Regions from separate parts of the Thiocapsa rosea genome, predicted to be linked through region 2. Evidence: predicted binding sites of a transcription regulator. Region 2 holds the regulator's gene; the other holds the start of a gene.
The links. Region 2 encodes FNR, which switches genes on or off when oxygen is low (the NO sensors DNR and NnrR bind a similar motif). Its sites were predicted from a motif close to TTGATNTANATCAA; they were not measured.
Positions count from the first base shown of each region.

Region 1: a site for FNR is predicted at 3,503-3,516, ahead of BDD21_RS00485 (sulfur globule protein CV3). Genes of this name have one in related genera too.

Region 1 is NZ_RBXL01000001.1:100,153-108,388, forward strand. It holds gene BDD21_RS00470 (autotransporter assembly complex protein TamA) at 1-833, opposite strand, end outside; gene BDD21_RS00475 (CopZ family metallochaperone) at 1,123-1,332, opposite strand; gene glk (glucokinase) at 1,804-2,778, opposite strand; gene BDD21_RS00485 (sulfur globule protein CV3) at 3,077-3,406, opposite strand; gene BDD21_RS27660 (hypothetical protein) at 3,693-3,866, shown strand; gene BDD21_RS00490 (MlaD family protein) at 3,977-5,002, opposite strand; gene BDD21_RS00495 (ABC transporter ATP-binding protein) at 4,999-5,799, opposite strand; gene BDD21_RS00500 (MlaE family ABC transporter permease) at 5,851-7,038, opposite strand; gene cbiM (cobalt transporter CbiM) at 7,170-7,823, opposite strand; gene BDD21_RS00510 (DUF2076 domain-containing protein) at 8,222-8,236, shown strand, end outside.
Region 2 is NZ_RBXL01000001.1:2,777,415-2,785,650, forward strand. It holds gene BDD21_RS12330 (transglycosylase SLT domain-containing protein) at 1-235, opposite strand, end outside; gene BDD21_RS12335 (class I SAM-dependent methyltransferase) at 415-1,173, shown strand; gene rnhA (ribonuclease HI) at 1,166-1,612, shown strand; gene dnaQ (DNA polymerase III subunit epsilon) at 1,787-2,509, shown strand; gene fnr (fumarate/nitrate reduction transcriptional regulator Fnr) at 2,596-3,354, opposite strand; gene BDD21_RS12355 (sulfur globule family protein) at 3,515-3,916, opposite strand; gene BDD21_RS12360 (CTP synthase) at 4,242-5,885, shown strand; gene kdsA (3-deoxy-8-phosphooctulonate synthase) at 5,882-6,718, shown strand; gene eno (phosphopyruvate hydratase) at 6,852-8,129, shown strand; gene ftsB (cell division protein FtsB) at 8,191-8,236, shown strand, end outside.

The DNA of each region.
Region 1 (8,236 bases), 2.7 Mb from region 2:
GCACCGATACGGTACTTATCGCGTTTGTTGCGGGTCGCGACGATCTCGATCGGCACCAGCGTGTCGTCGCCGGTCGCATCCTTGCGGGGCACGATCTCCACGTCGCTGAAGTACTCGGTACCGAGCAGCCGCCCTTGGAGCGACAGAAGGAGATTCGGGTCGTAGACGACCCCGGGCTCGAAATTCACGAAGGAGCGCAGGAACTTGTCGTTTAGAAGATCCTGCTTGAAGCTCACCTTGCCGAGATAATAGCGGGGTCCGGTTTCCAACTCGAACTCGACGATCGCCTCGTAGGCCACCAGGTCGACGAGGACACGGTGGCGCACGAGGGTGTAGTCCAGGTAGCCACCCGAAGAGGCGCGCGAGCGCAGATCCGACTTGGCCGCCTCGTACTTGGCGTGGAGCAGGACGTCGCCGACCTGCATCGGAAAGGTCTTCGGAAAGGCAGGGTCATCGGCCCCCTCGCCGATGACCGCGTAGTCGACGCGACCGATCTTCACCGCCGGTCCGGGCACCACCGCGTAGGTCGCGATCCAGGTCCCGTTGGGATCCGTGGGCACTTCCAGCCGATCCGTGACCTCGACCTGATAGAGGCCGAAGGGCGCCAAGGCATCGCGGATCTGGTCCGGCGCCAATCTGTGCAGCGCCTCGACACGGGCGGGCGTGAGATCCGCCTCCGTGCGCTCCTGATGGATCGACAGCAAGGCGAGGACGTTCGTCTCCTGCTCGCCCGCAAGCCCGGTCACCTTCACATCGAGCTTCATGGCGGCTGCGTTGCCGGACACGAGGAGCAGCGCAAAAAGGAGCAGGCATGCACCCGGACTCGTGAACACGGCACCGGTCCGAGTCGCCGTCCTCGATTGCACCGCCCGACCTCTCCGCGCTCGATCCAAGCTCGACCTCTCGACACTGGGAGACGACCGGACGCGCGGTTTCGAATCCGCAACCGCAAGATCGAGACCCCGGGGCGCCGGCACTCCGATGTTTAAAAATTACAACACATCGCATCTCAAAAGAGACAATACGTATCATAGTACCAAAACGGCCTCGCGGGCGAACGGACAGTCGGGACGCGATCTGCGCGGGGAACATGTCATCTCCCGGGTCGACTCGATTTCAGGGTCATTCGAGAGGCGCCGGCTCCGCGCCGTAACCCTCGGCCACGACGGCCGCGATCAAGGCATCGGCATCGGCCCGACCCTCGACGCCGGCACGACCGGACTCCAGGTCAACCGCAACGGATTCCACCCCGTCAACAGACTCGAGTGCGGCGGTTACGGCGCGAACGCAGTGGCCGCAGGTCATTCCGGTAATGCGGAGTGTTTGTGTCATAGGGTTCCTCGTTGGTTTAAACCGCGCCCAGTGCGGTATGCGATGTTTTTGGATGGGATCGGCCCCGGCGGATTTCAGAACCGCTGGAGCCGGCGCGGTTTAAAGTATTAAAAAATATAAAATTTTAAACCGCACCCCTCGCCAAGGGTCGTGGATTCACCAAACTTCGAACTCACTCGAAAGTTAGCATCTCGCTCTGGACGCGGTTTAGGTGATTTCCGGAAAAGGATCTCCCGGGAGAGCCGCAACCAGGACAAGTGGTCGAGGGCTCTTCTCGTTGTCGTTGTCGTTGTCGTTGTCGGATTCCGGACGAATACGACAACGACAACGACAACGACAAATACTGCGGCGGTTTGCTCAAGACTGACGGCATCAGGGCCTCAATGCCTTCCAGGCACTCGCTGTCGGGATGACTATTCCCGGAAATCGCCTTATCACTGAGAGCCGGAGGCTGGCCGCTGGCGGCTCCCCCTACTGCGACTCCAGAAACAGCGCAGCCCCCATCAGCGGCGCGTTCGGCTGCACGATGACCCGAACCGGCATCGCGCGCATCAGGGGCTCCAGCCGACCTTTGTCGAAGAATCCGTCCAGGAAGGCGCTTCGGCTCAGGGCGTCCAGGTTCTTCGGCGCGATGCCGCCGCCCAAAAAGACGCCGCCGAGCGCCATCTGCTTGAGCGCCATGTTCCCGGCCTCGCGGCCGTACAGCCGAAAGAACAGCTCCATCGTCTCGGTGCAGACCGGGCAGGCGTTGTCCGAAGCGGCCGCAGCGATGACCGCAGCGGCGTCGCCGGTCTCGATCGCCTCGCGCAATGGCGGGGGCGACGCGATACCGCGCCATTCGGACAGGAAATCGTAGAGATTCCGGATCCCGAGCCCGGAGACCACGCGCTCCCAACTGACGTGCGCGAACCGCTGCTTCAGGAAGGCGTGGAGAGCGCACTCGCGCTCGTCGGTCGGCGCAAAGTCCGCGTGACCGCCTTCGGTCGCGAAGGGGTGATGACGCAGGCCGTCCCAGAACAAACCGGCCTCGCCGAGCCCTGTGCCTGCGGCCACGACACAGGCGTTGCCGTGGACCGACTCGCCCGGATGGATCTCGGCCAGATCCTCCGGCCCCAAAGCCGCAAGCCCCCAAGCCGTCGCCTCGAGATCATTGAGCAAGGCCACTCCGGCAAATCCGAGCGCCTGCTCCATGGCGTCGGCATCCAACGTCCAGGGCAGATTCGTCGCCTGGCTGCGCCGATCCCGAACGGGTCCGGCGATCGCGAAGGCCGCGAACCGACAGCCCACGGCCGTGTCCTCCAAATAGCGTCGTACGATGTCGTCGAGCGAGGCGAAATCCGCACTCGGATACTGCCTCGTCTGCTCGAGATCGACCTGGTCTCGATGCGTCTTCGCAAGACCCAGAGCGGTCTTGGTTCCCCCAATATCGCCAACGAGTACACGCATGTCGCTTCTCCGGTCACGTGGCTACCGGGGCGCGTATCCGCTCGCGACCCCCTGCCGACCCCGTGTCGGCCGGCCAACCGAGGCGGATCATAGCAGGCGGGGGACGCTGCCGGGGCAACAGCGGCGGAGGTTCAACGGAGCGACCATCTCATACGGCGACCGAGGTTGCCGTGAACGGCGCCGCCGGCGATCGGATGATGCGAGCGCCTGTCTCGGACACCGAGATAGATGCTCGCCCGGACGCCGAGCGGCGTCGGGGCGAGGATCCTCAGGGACTCAACCGGGTGGATTGGGGGCTTTACTTGCTGGTACTTGGGCTTGAGGTGGTGGTCGTCGGGTAGCTATAGGCCGGATAAGCATAGGCCGGATAGCCGTACAGAGGTGCGCCCCATCCGTAAGGAGCACCGACCCCGTAAGGTGCACCGTAGAGGCCGTAGGGATGATATCCGTAACCACCGTAGGGATAGCCGCCGTAAGGTCCGTACCAAGGCGAGTTCCAGGGTCCCCCCCAACCGCCGGGGAACATCCCGAAGGGGCCGGAACCCCAGAAGGCGTTCGCGGACATGGAGCCGAACGCCGAAACAGCGGCGACCGCCGCAGCAAGCACAACGCGTTTTGTTGTCGTCATCACATTTCTCCCGTCTCGAGAAACCTGTTGAGCACGCCGTGAGCACGATTCGCCCCGACGTGGGGCCAAGATTAGGACAGAATCCCGGATAGAGGGTTGATCTTGATCAAGAATTGCTAATATTAGCGATCACTTCAAGTGCCCTTGAAACCGACGCGACGAGCGGACGGACGGACGGGGTACCGGAAACGATGAGGCACCAACACCCAAATCAGGACTTGATTAATTAGAGTATGCTTATATAATGATAAACATATCAGCAACCACGCGAAATCGGAGATGTACCATGGGTGCCTTAGGTGTTCTTGCCGCAGTCGCTCTGCTCGTCGGCGGAGTTCAGACCACGATGGTCATGCCGGAGTCGGAGCGTCTCGCAAACGAAGCGTCGAAAGAGCCGGTCGTCGAAGTGCAGGCGGTTTCCGCCGACTCGACCCAAACCGTGAGCTTCCTCGACTTCTAATCGAGTCCAGCCTCGGCAAATCAGGCCCGGGACGCTTGCGTCCCGGGCCTGATTGTTTTCAGGGCCGCCGAGATCCGCCATCGGCGGCGCCGGCTGCAAGCGTCTCGGCGCTACCGCTTACCGCGCACCAGCGCCTCGGGATGCCGCTCCAGATAGTCGGCAAGAACCCGGAGTGATCGGGCCGCAGCCGATGCCTCGACGAGAAACCGCTCGAACTGAATCCGAGACCCGGTCGCATCGCCAGCCAACGACCCCAGCGCGCGCATCGCAGTCTCCATCTCGGCGAGCGCCGCCTGTGTCGAGCCCGAGATCGGGACCACCTGCTCGTCGACTCGGCGCACCAATACGGCCAACGATGCTGTGACCGCCTCGAGGTTCTCCGCGATCGGAACCACGCCGGACTGCACCGCTCGCGCCATCGCGCTGTACTCCTCGAGGGTTGAATCCAAGCGTCGAGCGAGCGGCTGCACCTCCCGATCGAGATCCCCCAACAGGATCCGGGCCTCGTCCAGGGTCCCGTTCAGGGTCTCGAGCAACCTCAGCACCTCCCCGGAGCCGATCAACTGCCGAATGGAGGCCAGGGTCAGCGATGCCTCGTTGACCAGATCATCGAGCCGCAGGTTCTCGAGCATCTCGGACATGCGGTCGCGCGTTGCCTCGAGCGCAGGAACCTCGACGACGTCATCGGGATCCTTGATCAGCCGCGGCGGGCGGTCGCGAACCAGTTGCAGGGCGATCATGTATTGACCGGTCACGAAGCTCACCGACTCGAGCCGGGCGTGCAGACCGCGCTCCGTGACCAAGCGCCGCAGGATCTGCGCCGGCGAATCATCCGACCCGGCTCCGAGGATGCTCACGCTGTCGGGCCAGACCTCGTAGGTCACGGGCACGCTGAAGACCCCGGTTTCCGGCGAGAAACGCAGCTCGATCCCCGTCACACGCCCAACCGTCACCCCCTCGAACTGAACACCGGCGCCGACGCTCAGCCCCTGCACCGATCCCGGAAAATAGGTCACCATCGGCACCCGCTCGCGAAAGAGTGCACCGCTGCCGAACACCAGGATCGCGATCACGACCAGCGTCAAAGCCCCGAGCACGAAGCCGCCGATCACGGTCGGATTGGCCTGTTTGCTCATTCGCCTCCTCGGCTCAAGAAATCACGGACGAGCTTGATCTCGCAATGCTCGCGCAGATCGCGGGGGTTGCCCGTGGTCAGCATGGTCTGCGTGGCGGCGTCGAGGAACACCGAGTCGTCCGCGATGGCAAAGATGCTGGCCAGATCGTGTGTGACGACGACCATGGTTGTCCCCAGACTCTCGCGCAGCTCCAGGATCAAGTCATCGAGCAGACGCGCGCTCAGCGGATCCAAACCCGCGGAAGGCTCGTCGAAGAAGAGGATATCCGGATCCAGCGCCATCGCACGGGCGACCCCGACGCGTTTACGCATCCCCCCGCTGATCTCGGAGGGATAGTAGTCGCAATAGGCCGCAAGCCCGACCAAGGCCAGCTTGTAGACCGCGATGTCGTGGATTTGACTGCGCCGCAGGTCGGTGTATTGCTCGAGCGGCAGGGCAACGTTCTCTTCGAGTGTCATGGAGCTCCAGAGGGCGCCGCTTTGATACATCACCCCGTTGCGACGCATCCGTCGGGTGCGCTCGCGTAGGGGCGCGTCCCAGAAGCTCTCGCCATCGAACAGGATTCGCCCGGCCTGCGGTGCCAGGAGTCCGCTCAAGCTGCGCATGAGGGTACTCTTGCCGCTGCCGCTGCCGCCCATGATGATGAAGACATCGCCGCGCCGGACACCAAAGCTCAGATCGTGCTGGATCACCGTCTCGCCGTAGCCGACCGACACGGTATCGAGCAGGATATGTGCATCCGCCGGCGGGGATGTCGCCGCGGCGCTCGGCAGCGTTGTCGGAGCCTCGGCAGACATGCGGTCGGTCGTGTCCTCTGCGGCTGGGGTCGACATCGGCGGGGCAGCGGGTTACGACAGCCCGATCGCGTCGAAGACGATGGTGAGGCCCGCCGAGGCGATCACGATGAAGACGATCGAAGTGACCACGGCCGAGGTCGTCGCCTCGCCGACCGCGGCAGCGCTGCGTCCGCTCTGCATCCCGCGCAGGCACCCCGACACCGCGACGATCGCCCCGAAGACGGTCGCGCTGATCAAGCCTTGCGTGATGTGGTTCCAGCCGATCGCCGCAACCGTCTGAGTGAAGTACTCGGTCGGGCTGAGACCACCCACCACAGTGCCGGCGAAGGCACCGCCCAGAAGCCCCATGAGGTTTGCATAGATCGCCAAGAGGGGCGTCATGGCCACCAAGGCAATCAGTCGCGGCAAGACCAAGAACTCGACCGGCGAGATCCCCATGGTGCGCAGGGCATCGATCTCTTCGTTCACCTGCATGCTCCCGAGTTGGGCCGCAAAGGCCGCCCCGGTCCGCCCGGCGAGCACGATCGCCGTGATGAGCGCGCCCATCTGGATGACGATGGCCAGCCCGACCAGGTCGGCCACGAAGATCCGTGCACCGAATTGGGCCAACTGCTGGTCACCGATATAGCCCAGGATGAGTCCGACCAGAAAGCTGACGAGACTGATGATCGGCAGGGCATCGGCACCGACCTCCTCGACCAGCAGCCACAGCTCGGAGCGCCGGAAACGCGCGCGCCCCGACAGCATCGAGCGCAGTGCCAGTGCGACCTCGCCGATGAAGGCGAGGATCTCGCCGGTGGAGCGGGCCAGATCAATAAAGTCCTGACCGAAACGCATCAGAAAGGGATCGGCATGCTCGTCGCGACCCTCGGCGCGACGCTCCGGCACGGTCGATGCCAAACGCAACAGGGCCTGAATCCCGCCGGGCAGTCCATCCTCCTGCACCTCGATGCCGCGTTCCCGGCATCGCCATGCCAGGGACGCCAGATAGCTCACAAGGCCGGAGTCCCAAGCGACCAGATCGGAGGTCTCGAAGGCGATAGCCGTGGGTACCGGCTCGGCGAACAGCTCGGCATCGATCCGATCCAGGTCCGGCAGAGCCGCGTCGAGCTGCCAAGCGCCGCCGATCGCCACACACACACGGCCGGCCTGGTCGCGCGCAAGCGCGATCCGCGCGGCGGGCTGCGGCTTGACGGGATTGGAGACGACGTCGGTCATGGCACCGACAAGGATGCGCATGCAGGGCCATGCAGCGCAAGCGCCGGAACGCGGGGTTCAGGCCGGATTTGATCGCGGTGGGCGACTGAAGTCGCCCCTACGTCGCCCCTACGTCGCCCCTACGTCGCCCCTACGTCGCCCCTACATCGCCCCTACACGGTCGTACGCTCGACCGTCAAAAGGCGATCGCTTGCAACGACCGGGAGCAGCTCGGGACGCACGGTCAAGAGAAGACGCAAGGTCGCAGCGGTCATCGCACCTTCCACGAGCATGACCGGGATCTGAACGATCAGGATCAATTTGGCCGCCACCAGGAATTCGCTTCCGCTCAGCGCAAGGACGCCGGCCACCGACACGGCGGACACGCCGAACGACAAGGCACCGACGAGGAAACCAATGACGAGCACCGTCGCCGAGCGAGGAGAGACGTCCGAGCGCACCAAGAACCGATGCGCGAGCAAGCCGATCACGACCGCCGGAAGGGCTAGATTGAGTGTATTGACCCCGATCACGGTCAGACCGCCGAACCCGAAAAAGACCGCCTGCAGCAGCAACCCGACCAGGATCGCCGGAAAGGCGGCCCAGCCGAGCAGCAAGCCCATCAGTCCGGTCAGCATCAGATGGGCGCTCGACGGACCGACCGGTACATGGATGAGAGATGCGATGAAAAAGACGGCCGTCAGAAGCCCGGCACGCGGGATGGACTCGGTATCGAGCGCGCTCAACCCCCGAGCGACGCCGGCAACCGCAAGCATGGATGCGCCGATCAAGACCGGCGCACCGAGAACACCGTCGACGATGTGCATGACTGTTGTCGCTGTTTGAATCATGGCCAAGGCGCGTAGTACCTTGGCGCAAGTGGTAATACCCGCGAAGGTAGCACTCGGCCTTGCATGCGTCTACCGGGGGCGACGGCGAGTCCCTCGGCGGGACTCACCATTGGAGTCTCGGTGTCCGACCGGATATCTTTGGTGTTAAACCGCGCCCGGTGCGATATGCGTCATGTGTTGGAATGGCTTGGCCGCGCCAGCCCCGACGACTGTCGGAGCTGGCGCGGTTTAAAGTCTTAAAAAATATTAAACTCTAAACCGCGTCTCACCGGGGTCGAGGACATCTCCGAAGCCATACGAAATGAAAACGACGCATCTCGCTCCGGACGCGGTTTAGGAGCAAGTCGACCTGATTCATCCATCGGAGGCGAGCCATGGGCCAGAACGAG
Region 2 (8,236 bases):
CACGGTTCCAAAGGTCACCGCGCGGATCCGCACGCCCGGCGGTGTATCTTTCCATGACCACGACATCCGTGGCCGGTCGGACGAAGCCGTATTCGCGAGCGGACACCATGCCTGAGTAGCCGGAGTCTCCGAAGTCGTTATCGACCATGCGGGTCTCCGTCGCGCATCCGTTCAAGAGCAGCGATAGAACGCCGAGCGCGCCGAGCGAGCGCGCAAAACGTGCGGCATCAGGCATGTTTCCCCCCTAGGAATTCCCGGTAAGTGATTGTTTAATTGAGTTTTCCAGGAATTAGGAAAGCATCATACCCAAAGCCGGCCGTTAATTCCAGATCCGGTCGCAGGAAATTCCGCTCGACGTCCGCACGACAGTGCGCTCAATCACGGTTAACATGCGGCTCTTGAAGAGGCATCGGCATGACTGTGCGCAAGGACCCGGGTTCACCCCTGGCAGAACTACAAGACTGGTACCGGTCGCCGCTCGGAGCCGAGGTGGCGGCGCTCGAGAGCGCGTGCGTTCAGCGGCTGCTGAGCGACACCTTTGGCTATTACCTGGTCCAGATCGGCGTGACCGAGAGCTTTCGAGACGCGATGGCCTCGAGCCGGATCCGCCATCGTATCCTGATGCCCTGCGAGCAGCCCTCCGGTCACGCTGGGCGCGAGATCGTCGGATTGCCGAGCCGCCTGCCGCTAGCGAGCGATTCGATCGACGCACTCCTGCTGCCGCATACCCTGGATTTCTCGCCCGATCCCCAAGCGGTGCTGCGCGAGGTCGAGCGCGTTCTGATCCCGGAGGGGCGGGTGATCGTGCTGGGCTTCAACGCACTCAGTGCCTGGGGCCTCTGGTCGCTGCTGCACGGCTCCGGTACGCAGGTCCCTTGGTGCGGGCGTTTCCGCACTGCTTATCAAATCGAGGATTGGTTGTCCGTGTTGGGTTTCGATATCGAGCTTCGCGAGCACATCATGTTTCGGCCGCCGTTCCGGCGCGCCTTGGGGCCGAGCTGTGCGGCATTCGACACCTTGGGTCGGCGCCTCTGGCCGATCCTGGGTGGTGTCTATTTGATCCGGGCCGTCAAACGCGTGGCGACCTTGACGCCGCTGCGCCCGGCTTGGGGGCGGTCGCTGTTGCGCGGCGGTGCTGCTGAGCCGACGACACGCAGGGCCGGTCATGCCTGATTGCGTGCGCGCCTATACCGACGGTGCCTGCAAGGGCAATCCGGGACCCGGGGGGTGGGGTGTCCTGCTGCGATGGGGGGAGGTCGAAAAGGAACTCTGCGGCGGCGAGCGCGCGACCACCAACAACCGCATGGAGCTGATGGCGGTCATCATGGCGCTGGAGGCCATGAAGCGTCCGACCTGTCTAGAGATCGTCACCGACTCTCAATACGTCAAGCGCGGTGTCGAGGAATGGATGCCGCGTTGGAAACGCAACGGCTGGCAGACGGCCGATCGTAAGCCGGTCAAGAATCGCGACCTCTGGGAACGTCTGGATTGCGCCATCGGCGCTCATCAGGTGCGTTGGAAGTGGGTCAAGGGCCACGCCGGTCATGCCGAGAACGAGCGTGCGGATAAGCTGGCGAATCGCGGGATCGGGGCTGAATCGCGTCCGGCATGACATGCGCGGTTTTCGCGTCGACTCAGCGTCGCGTGATTCGGATTGCGTCGGCGCAGACGCGATTCAGATGTTCAAATTTTCCTTTTTTAAACCGCGTCAGGTCCGAGGCATTTGGAGTCCGCGGGGACTCGCTTGCCTGCAACCCGGCGGGTTTCATTCTGGACGCGGTTTATAATGAGACAGATCGTGCTCGATACCGAGACCACGGGTCTCGATCCACAGGCTGGCCATCGCATCATCGAGATCGGCTGTGTCGAGCTGATCGACCGGCGCCTGACCGGAAACAACTTCCATCGCTATCTTCAGCCGGATCGGCAGATCGATGCGGGCGCTTCCGACGTGCACGGGATCACCAACGCCTTTCTCGCCGATAAGCCGCGCTTCGCCGAGATTGCCGAGGGCTTTCTGGACTACGTGGAAGGGGCCGAGCTGATCATCCACAACGCGGCCTTCGATCTCGGGTTTCTCGATCGCGAGATTGCCGGCTGGAACGCCGAAGCACCGCGGATCCCGGACCTGTGCGAGGTGACGGACACGCTGCTCATGGCTCGGCGCATCCATCCGGGGCAGCGCAACAGCCTCGATGCCTTGTGCAAGCGCTACGGCGTGGATCATCGCCATCGCGACCTGCACGGCGCTCTGCTCGATGCCGAGATCCTGGCGGATGTCTATCTCGCCATGACCGGCGGGCAGGTGGCCTTGAGTCTCGGGGAGGAGGTCGCGACGCCGTCTCATGCAGGGCCGGACGCTCGGCAGCGCGGCCGACTGGATCCGAGTCGGCCCAGACTTCGCGTGATTCGAGCCGACCAAGCAGCGCTCGACGCACACGCCGAGCGCCTCATGGCCATCCAGGCCGCGAGTGCCGAGGGTTGTCTTTGGCTTCGCGTGGAAGGATGACGCCTAAACTGCGCCGACTCCGGGGTGCTTGGTCGCTCCGGGGCCGATCCAATACGACCGATATCTCACATCTCACCGGGCGCAGTTTAGCTCTGCTGCTGTTGGCGCCGATTCTGCCCGGCGCCGCCCACCAGCGACTCCAGCATGCCCACGTCGAGCAATTGGATGTGCTTGCGGTCGACATTCATCAGGCCGTCGTCTTGGAAGCGCGTGAAGAGTCGGCTGACGGTCTCGACGGCGAGCCCCAGATAATTGCCGATCTCATGCCGGGACATGCTCAGATAGAAGTCCGTCGCGGACAGCCCGCGTTTGTGCAGACGCTTCGACAAGCTGAGCAGGAAGGCGGCGAGCCGCTCTTCGGCATTCTTCTTGCCGAGCAGCAAGAGCATATCCGTGTCGTGTCCGATCTCTTTGCTGAGCAGTCGGAACATCTGATGCTGCAGGCTGGGGATGGTTGCGGTCAGCTCTTCGAGCCGCGTAAACGGGAGCTCGCAGATGGCGGATGTCTCAAGCACCTTTGCCGAGCAGGCGTGGATGTCCTTGTCGATGGCATCCAGTCCGATGACCTCGCCGGGGAGATGAAAGCCCAGCACCTGCTCGCCGCCCTCGGGGCTGGGTGCGAAGGTCTTCACCGAGCCGGTCTTCACGACGTAGAGCGAGCGAAATCGGTCTCCGTCGCGAAACAGGAAATCACCCCGGTGGAGCGGACGCGTGCGTTTGACGATCTCGTCGAGTCGCTCGACATCATCCGGTGCAAGGCCCATGGGCAAGCAAAGCGACGACAGGGAACAGTTCCTGCAGGCGATGCGAATAGTCTCCAGCGAGATGACTTTATGGTGGCTCACGGCATCGCCCCTCGATCTTCGGTCGACAGATTTTGAACCGTCGCTTGATCTGGATCAAGCGAAGATTATCTTCTTGTCATCCGGTCGACCTCGACGCGTAAAAAAGGCCGCGCCCTCGCGGGCGCGGCCTTGACGCGAGCCTACCGAATCTGCGTATGGCTTACTTCGCTTCGCCGGTCGCGGGGGCAGCGGGCGCGGCGTATGGAGCGGCATAAGGCACGCCGTAGAAGGGTGCGCCGTAACCGGGATAGCCATAACCGTACCCGGGGTAACCGTAGCCGTACCCCGGATAGCCGTAACCGCGTCCGTAACCGCTTCCGTAGCCACGACCGCGGCCGTAACCGCGGCCGCCGCCGCTCATGTTCATGTTGAAGTCACCCCATCCGTCGCCGAGCATATCGCCGAACATGTCGCCGAGGCCGGAGCCGTAGCCGGGTCCGTAACCACCGTAGCCAGGGCCACCCCAACCCGGTCCACCCCACCAGGCTTGCGCCGGGCTCACGGCGAAGGCGGCGGCCGCTGCGATGGCGGCTGCACTCATCAATTTTGCTGACTGACGCATTGTTGACGCTCCTGTGTTTCTGCTCATCTTCTTAGGTCAAACATCGATCAAGGCCGCTGCGTCGGCGCCCGATCTTATCGAGCGCCTGCAAAGCCGAGAAGGTGTGTTTCGTCCTTTGCGAAACCAACCCGACTATAAAACACCTCCTCGGGTTTTGTGAAGGTCGCGCGCGTACACGGAGTCGGCCTCCGCGGAACCGCCGGACCTGGTCGCGTCGAGCCCTTCCGAGTGGCCGATCGGCGGCATTCGCATTGAGCAGTTGCGGGGTTTTTGGTAGCTTGTCGGCGGATCCGGGCCACTGCCCTCGACTGCCTCCTCTACCCCCATGACCAAGTTTATTTTCATCACCGGCGGTGTCGTCTCGTCGCTCGGTAAAGGCATCGCTTCGGCGTCTCTCGGGGCGCTGTTGGAGGCTCGCGGCCTGCGGATCACCATGATCAAGCTCGATCCCTACATCAATGTGGATCCGGGCACCATGAGTCCGTTCCAGCACGGCGAGGTCTATGTGACCGACGACGGGGCCGAGACCGACCTCGATCTGGGCCACTACGAGCGCTTCCTACGCACCCCGATGGGTCGCAACAACAACTTCACGACCGGCCAGATCTACGAGAGCGTCATCCGCAAGGAGCGCCGCGGCGATTATCTCGGGCGCACCGTTCAGGTCATCCCGCACATCACCGACGAGATCAAGCAGGCGATCCGTCTAGGTGCCGAAGGTGCGGACGTGGCCATGGTCGAGATCGGCGGAACGGTCGGCGACATCGAGTCCTTGCCTTTTCTGGAGGCGATCCGCCAGATGCGGGTGGAGGAGGGGCGCGAGAACGCGCTCTTCATGCACCTCACCTTGGTGCCCTATATCCGCACCGCCGGCGAGATCAAGACCAAGCCCACGCAGCACTCGGTCAAGGAGCTGCGTTCCATCGGGATCCAGCCGGATATCCTCTTGTGTCGGGCCGAGAAGCACCTGCCGGACGAGGAGCGGCGCAAGATCGCGCTCTTCACGAACGTCACCGAGGACGCCGTCATCTCGGCCGTGGACGCGGACAACATCTACCGCATCCCGCGCCTGCTGCACGACCAGAAGCTCGACGAGCTGGTGGTGCGCCAGTTCCGGATCGAGGCCCCCGAGGCCGATCTGCGCGAATGGGACCGCGTCCTGGAGGGCTTCGATCACCCCGAGCAGGTCGTGCGCGTCGGCATGGTCGGCAAGTACATGCACCTGACCGAGGCATACAAGTCGCTCTCCGAGGCACTGGCCCACGCCGGCGTGCACACCAAGACCAAGGTCGAGATCGTCTATCTGGACTCGGAGGTGATCGAGCAGGAGGGGGCCGACAGCCTCGACGGACTCGATGCCATCCTGGTGCCGGGCGGGTTCGGCGAGCGCGGGATCGAAGGCAAGATTCAGGCGGCCCGCTACGCGCGCGAGCACCGCATCCCCTATCTCGGGATCTGTCTCGGGATGCAGATCGCGGTCATCGAGTACGCGCGGCATGTTGCCGGATTGGAGGGCGCCCACAGCACGGAGTTCGATCGCCAGACTCCACATCCCGTGATCGCGCTCATCACCGAGTGGCGCGACGAGCGCGGTCGGATCGAGACCCGTGACGAGGGCGTGGATCTCGGCGGCTCGATGCGTTTGGGCGGACAGAATTGTCGCCTTGAGCCGGGTAGTCTTGCACGAAACGTTTATGGCAAACCGCAGATCCGCGAGCGCCATCGGCATCGCTACGAGTTCAACATCTGTTACCTGAACGTGATGAAGGACGCCGGGATGCGCTTCTCCGGCTGGTCGCTCGACAACCGGCTGGTGGAGATCATCGAGATCCCGGATCACCCCTGGTTCATCGCCTGCCAGTTCCATCCGGAGTTCACCTCGACCCCGCGCGACGGGCATCCGCTCTTTTGCGGCTTCGTCCGTGCCGCGCTTGCGAGGCGCACCCTCGTTCAGGGTGCCGCGGCATGATGCTGCTCCCCGGTTTCGAGGTCGGCCTGGATCGTCCGCTCTTCCTGATCGCCGGTCCCTGTGTGATCGAAAGCGCGGGGCTTGCCGAGGACACGGCCGGCGCGCTCAAGGAGTTGACCGACGATCTGGGGATCCCCTTCATTTACAAGTCGTCCTTCGACAAGGCCAACCGATCCTCCTCGGGCAGCTTTCGCGGTCTCGGGATGGAGCAGGGTCTGGCGATCCTGGATGGCGTGCGTGAGCGGATCCGCGTTCCGATCTTGACCGACGTGCATGAAGACACCCCGCTATGTGAGGTCGCGGATGTGGTGGATGTCCTCCAAACGCCGGCCTTTTTGTGTCGCCAGACCAACTTTATCCAAGCGGTTGCGAGCCAGGGCAAGCCGGTCAACATCAAGAAGGGTCAGTTCCTCGCCCCGTGGGACATGCGCCACGTGGTCGAGAAGGCGCGCGCGACCGGCAACGAGCAGATCATGGTCTGCGAGCGCGGCGTCTCCTTCGGCTACAACAACCTGGTCTCGGACATGCGCGCGCTCTCGGTGATGCGCGAGACGGGCTGTCCGGTCGTCTTCGATGCCACACACTCGGTGCAACTGCCGGGCGGGCAGGGCGATCGTTCCGGCGGTCAACGCGAGTTTGTTCCGGTCTTGGCCCGCGCCGCGGTGGCCGTCGGCATCGCCGGGCTCTTTATGGAAACCCATCCGAATCCCGATCAGGCGTTGAGCGACGGCCCCAATGCCTGGCCTTTGGACAAGATGCGTGGTCTGCTCGAAACCCTGGTTCAGATCGACCGACTGGTCAAGTCGGCCGGTTTTGCAGAGCAGGCGCCTTGAATCGAACAACGCGATCGGACACGCGTCGGCGTCGGACCGATCGTCGCGAGACTCCCCGTTGAGGCCCTATACACTCCTGCGATTCTTCTGAAGAACCGCGCCGTTCTTGCTTTTGTTTTTGGAGAGACATGCCATGTCCGAAATCGTCGATGTTCGCGCCCGCGAGGTTCTGGACTCCCGCGGTAACCCCACAGTCGAGGCCGATGTCATCACGGCCGACGGCGCGATCGGCCGCTTCATCGTGCCGTCCGGCGCCTCGACCGGATCGCGCGAGGCATTGGAGCTGCGCGACGGCGACCGCTCCCGGTTCGGCGGCAAGGGCGTCCTGACCGCCGTCGCCAACATCCAAGGCGAGCTGCGCGAGGCGGTCGTCGGCATGGAGGTCGGCGACCAGGCGGCGCTCGATCGCGCCATGATCGCGCTCGACGGGACCGACAACAAAGCCCGCCTCGGCGCCAACGCACTGCTCGGTGTCTCGATCGCCGCCGCGCATGCCGCCGCGCAAGAGAAGGCGCTGCCGCTCTTCATGTCTCTGTCGGCCGGACCCTATCGCCTGCCCGTGCCCATGATGAACATCATCAACGGTGGCGGGCACGCGGACAACAGCGTGGACTTTCAGGAGTTCATGATCCTGCCGGTCGGCGCGCCCAGTATCCGCGAGGCGGTGCGCTACGGTGCCGAGGTGTTCCATGCGCTCAAGTCCGTGCTGCACGGGCGCGGCTTAGCCACCGGTGTCGGCGACGAAGGCGGTTTCGCCCCCGACCTGCCCTCCAACGAGGCGGCGATCGAGGCGATCCTGGAGGCGATCCACAAGGCGGGGTTCAAGGCCGGCTCGGACATCTATCTCGGGATGGACGTGGCCGCGTCCGAGTTCTACGCGGACGGCAAGTATCATCTGAAGGGCGAAGGCCGCACGCTCGACTCCGACGGCATGACCGATCTTCTGCTCGAGTGGGTCGATAAGTACCCCATCATCACTATCGAGGACGGCTTGGCCGAGGGCGACTGGGACGGCTGGAAGCGCCAGACCGAGCGTCTCGGGGACAAGGTCCAGATCGTCGGCGACGATCTCTTCGTCACCAACACCAAGATCCTGCAGGAAGGCATCGACAAGGGCGTTGCCAACTCCATCCTGATCAAGGTCAATCAGATCGGCACCTTGACCGAGACCCTCGAGGCGATCGCCATGGCCCACGCCGCCGGCTACACCGCCGTGGTCTCGCACCGCTCGGGCGAGACCGAGGACACCACCATCGCCGATCTAGTCGTCGCGACCGGCACGGGCCAGATCAAGACCGGCTCGCTGTCGCGCTCCGACCGGGTCGCCAAATACAACCAGCTGATGCGGATCGAAGACCAGTTGGGCGACGAGGCCACCTATGCGGGTCGCTCTGCCTTTAAGTGGCTTTGATGTTTGGCGGGCGGAGGTCGGGCGTCTCCGTCCGCTGCTTCCGACACTGAAGGCACCCGCGATGCGCCTCTTGATCCTCGTGCTGATCCTCTTGCTCGCCGGCTTGC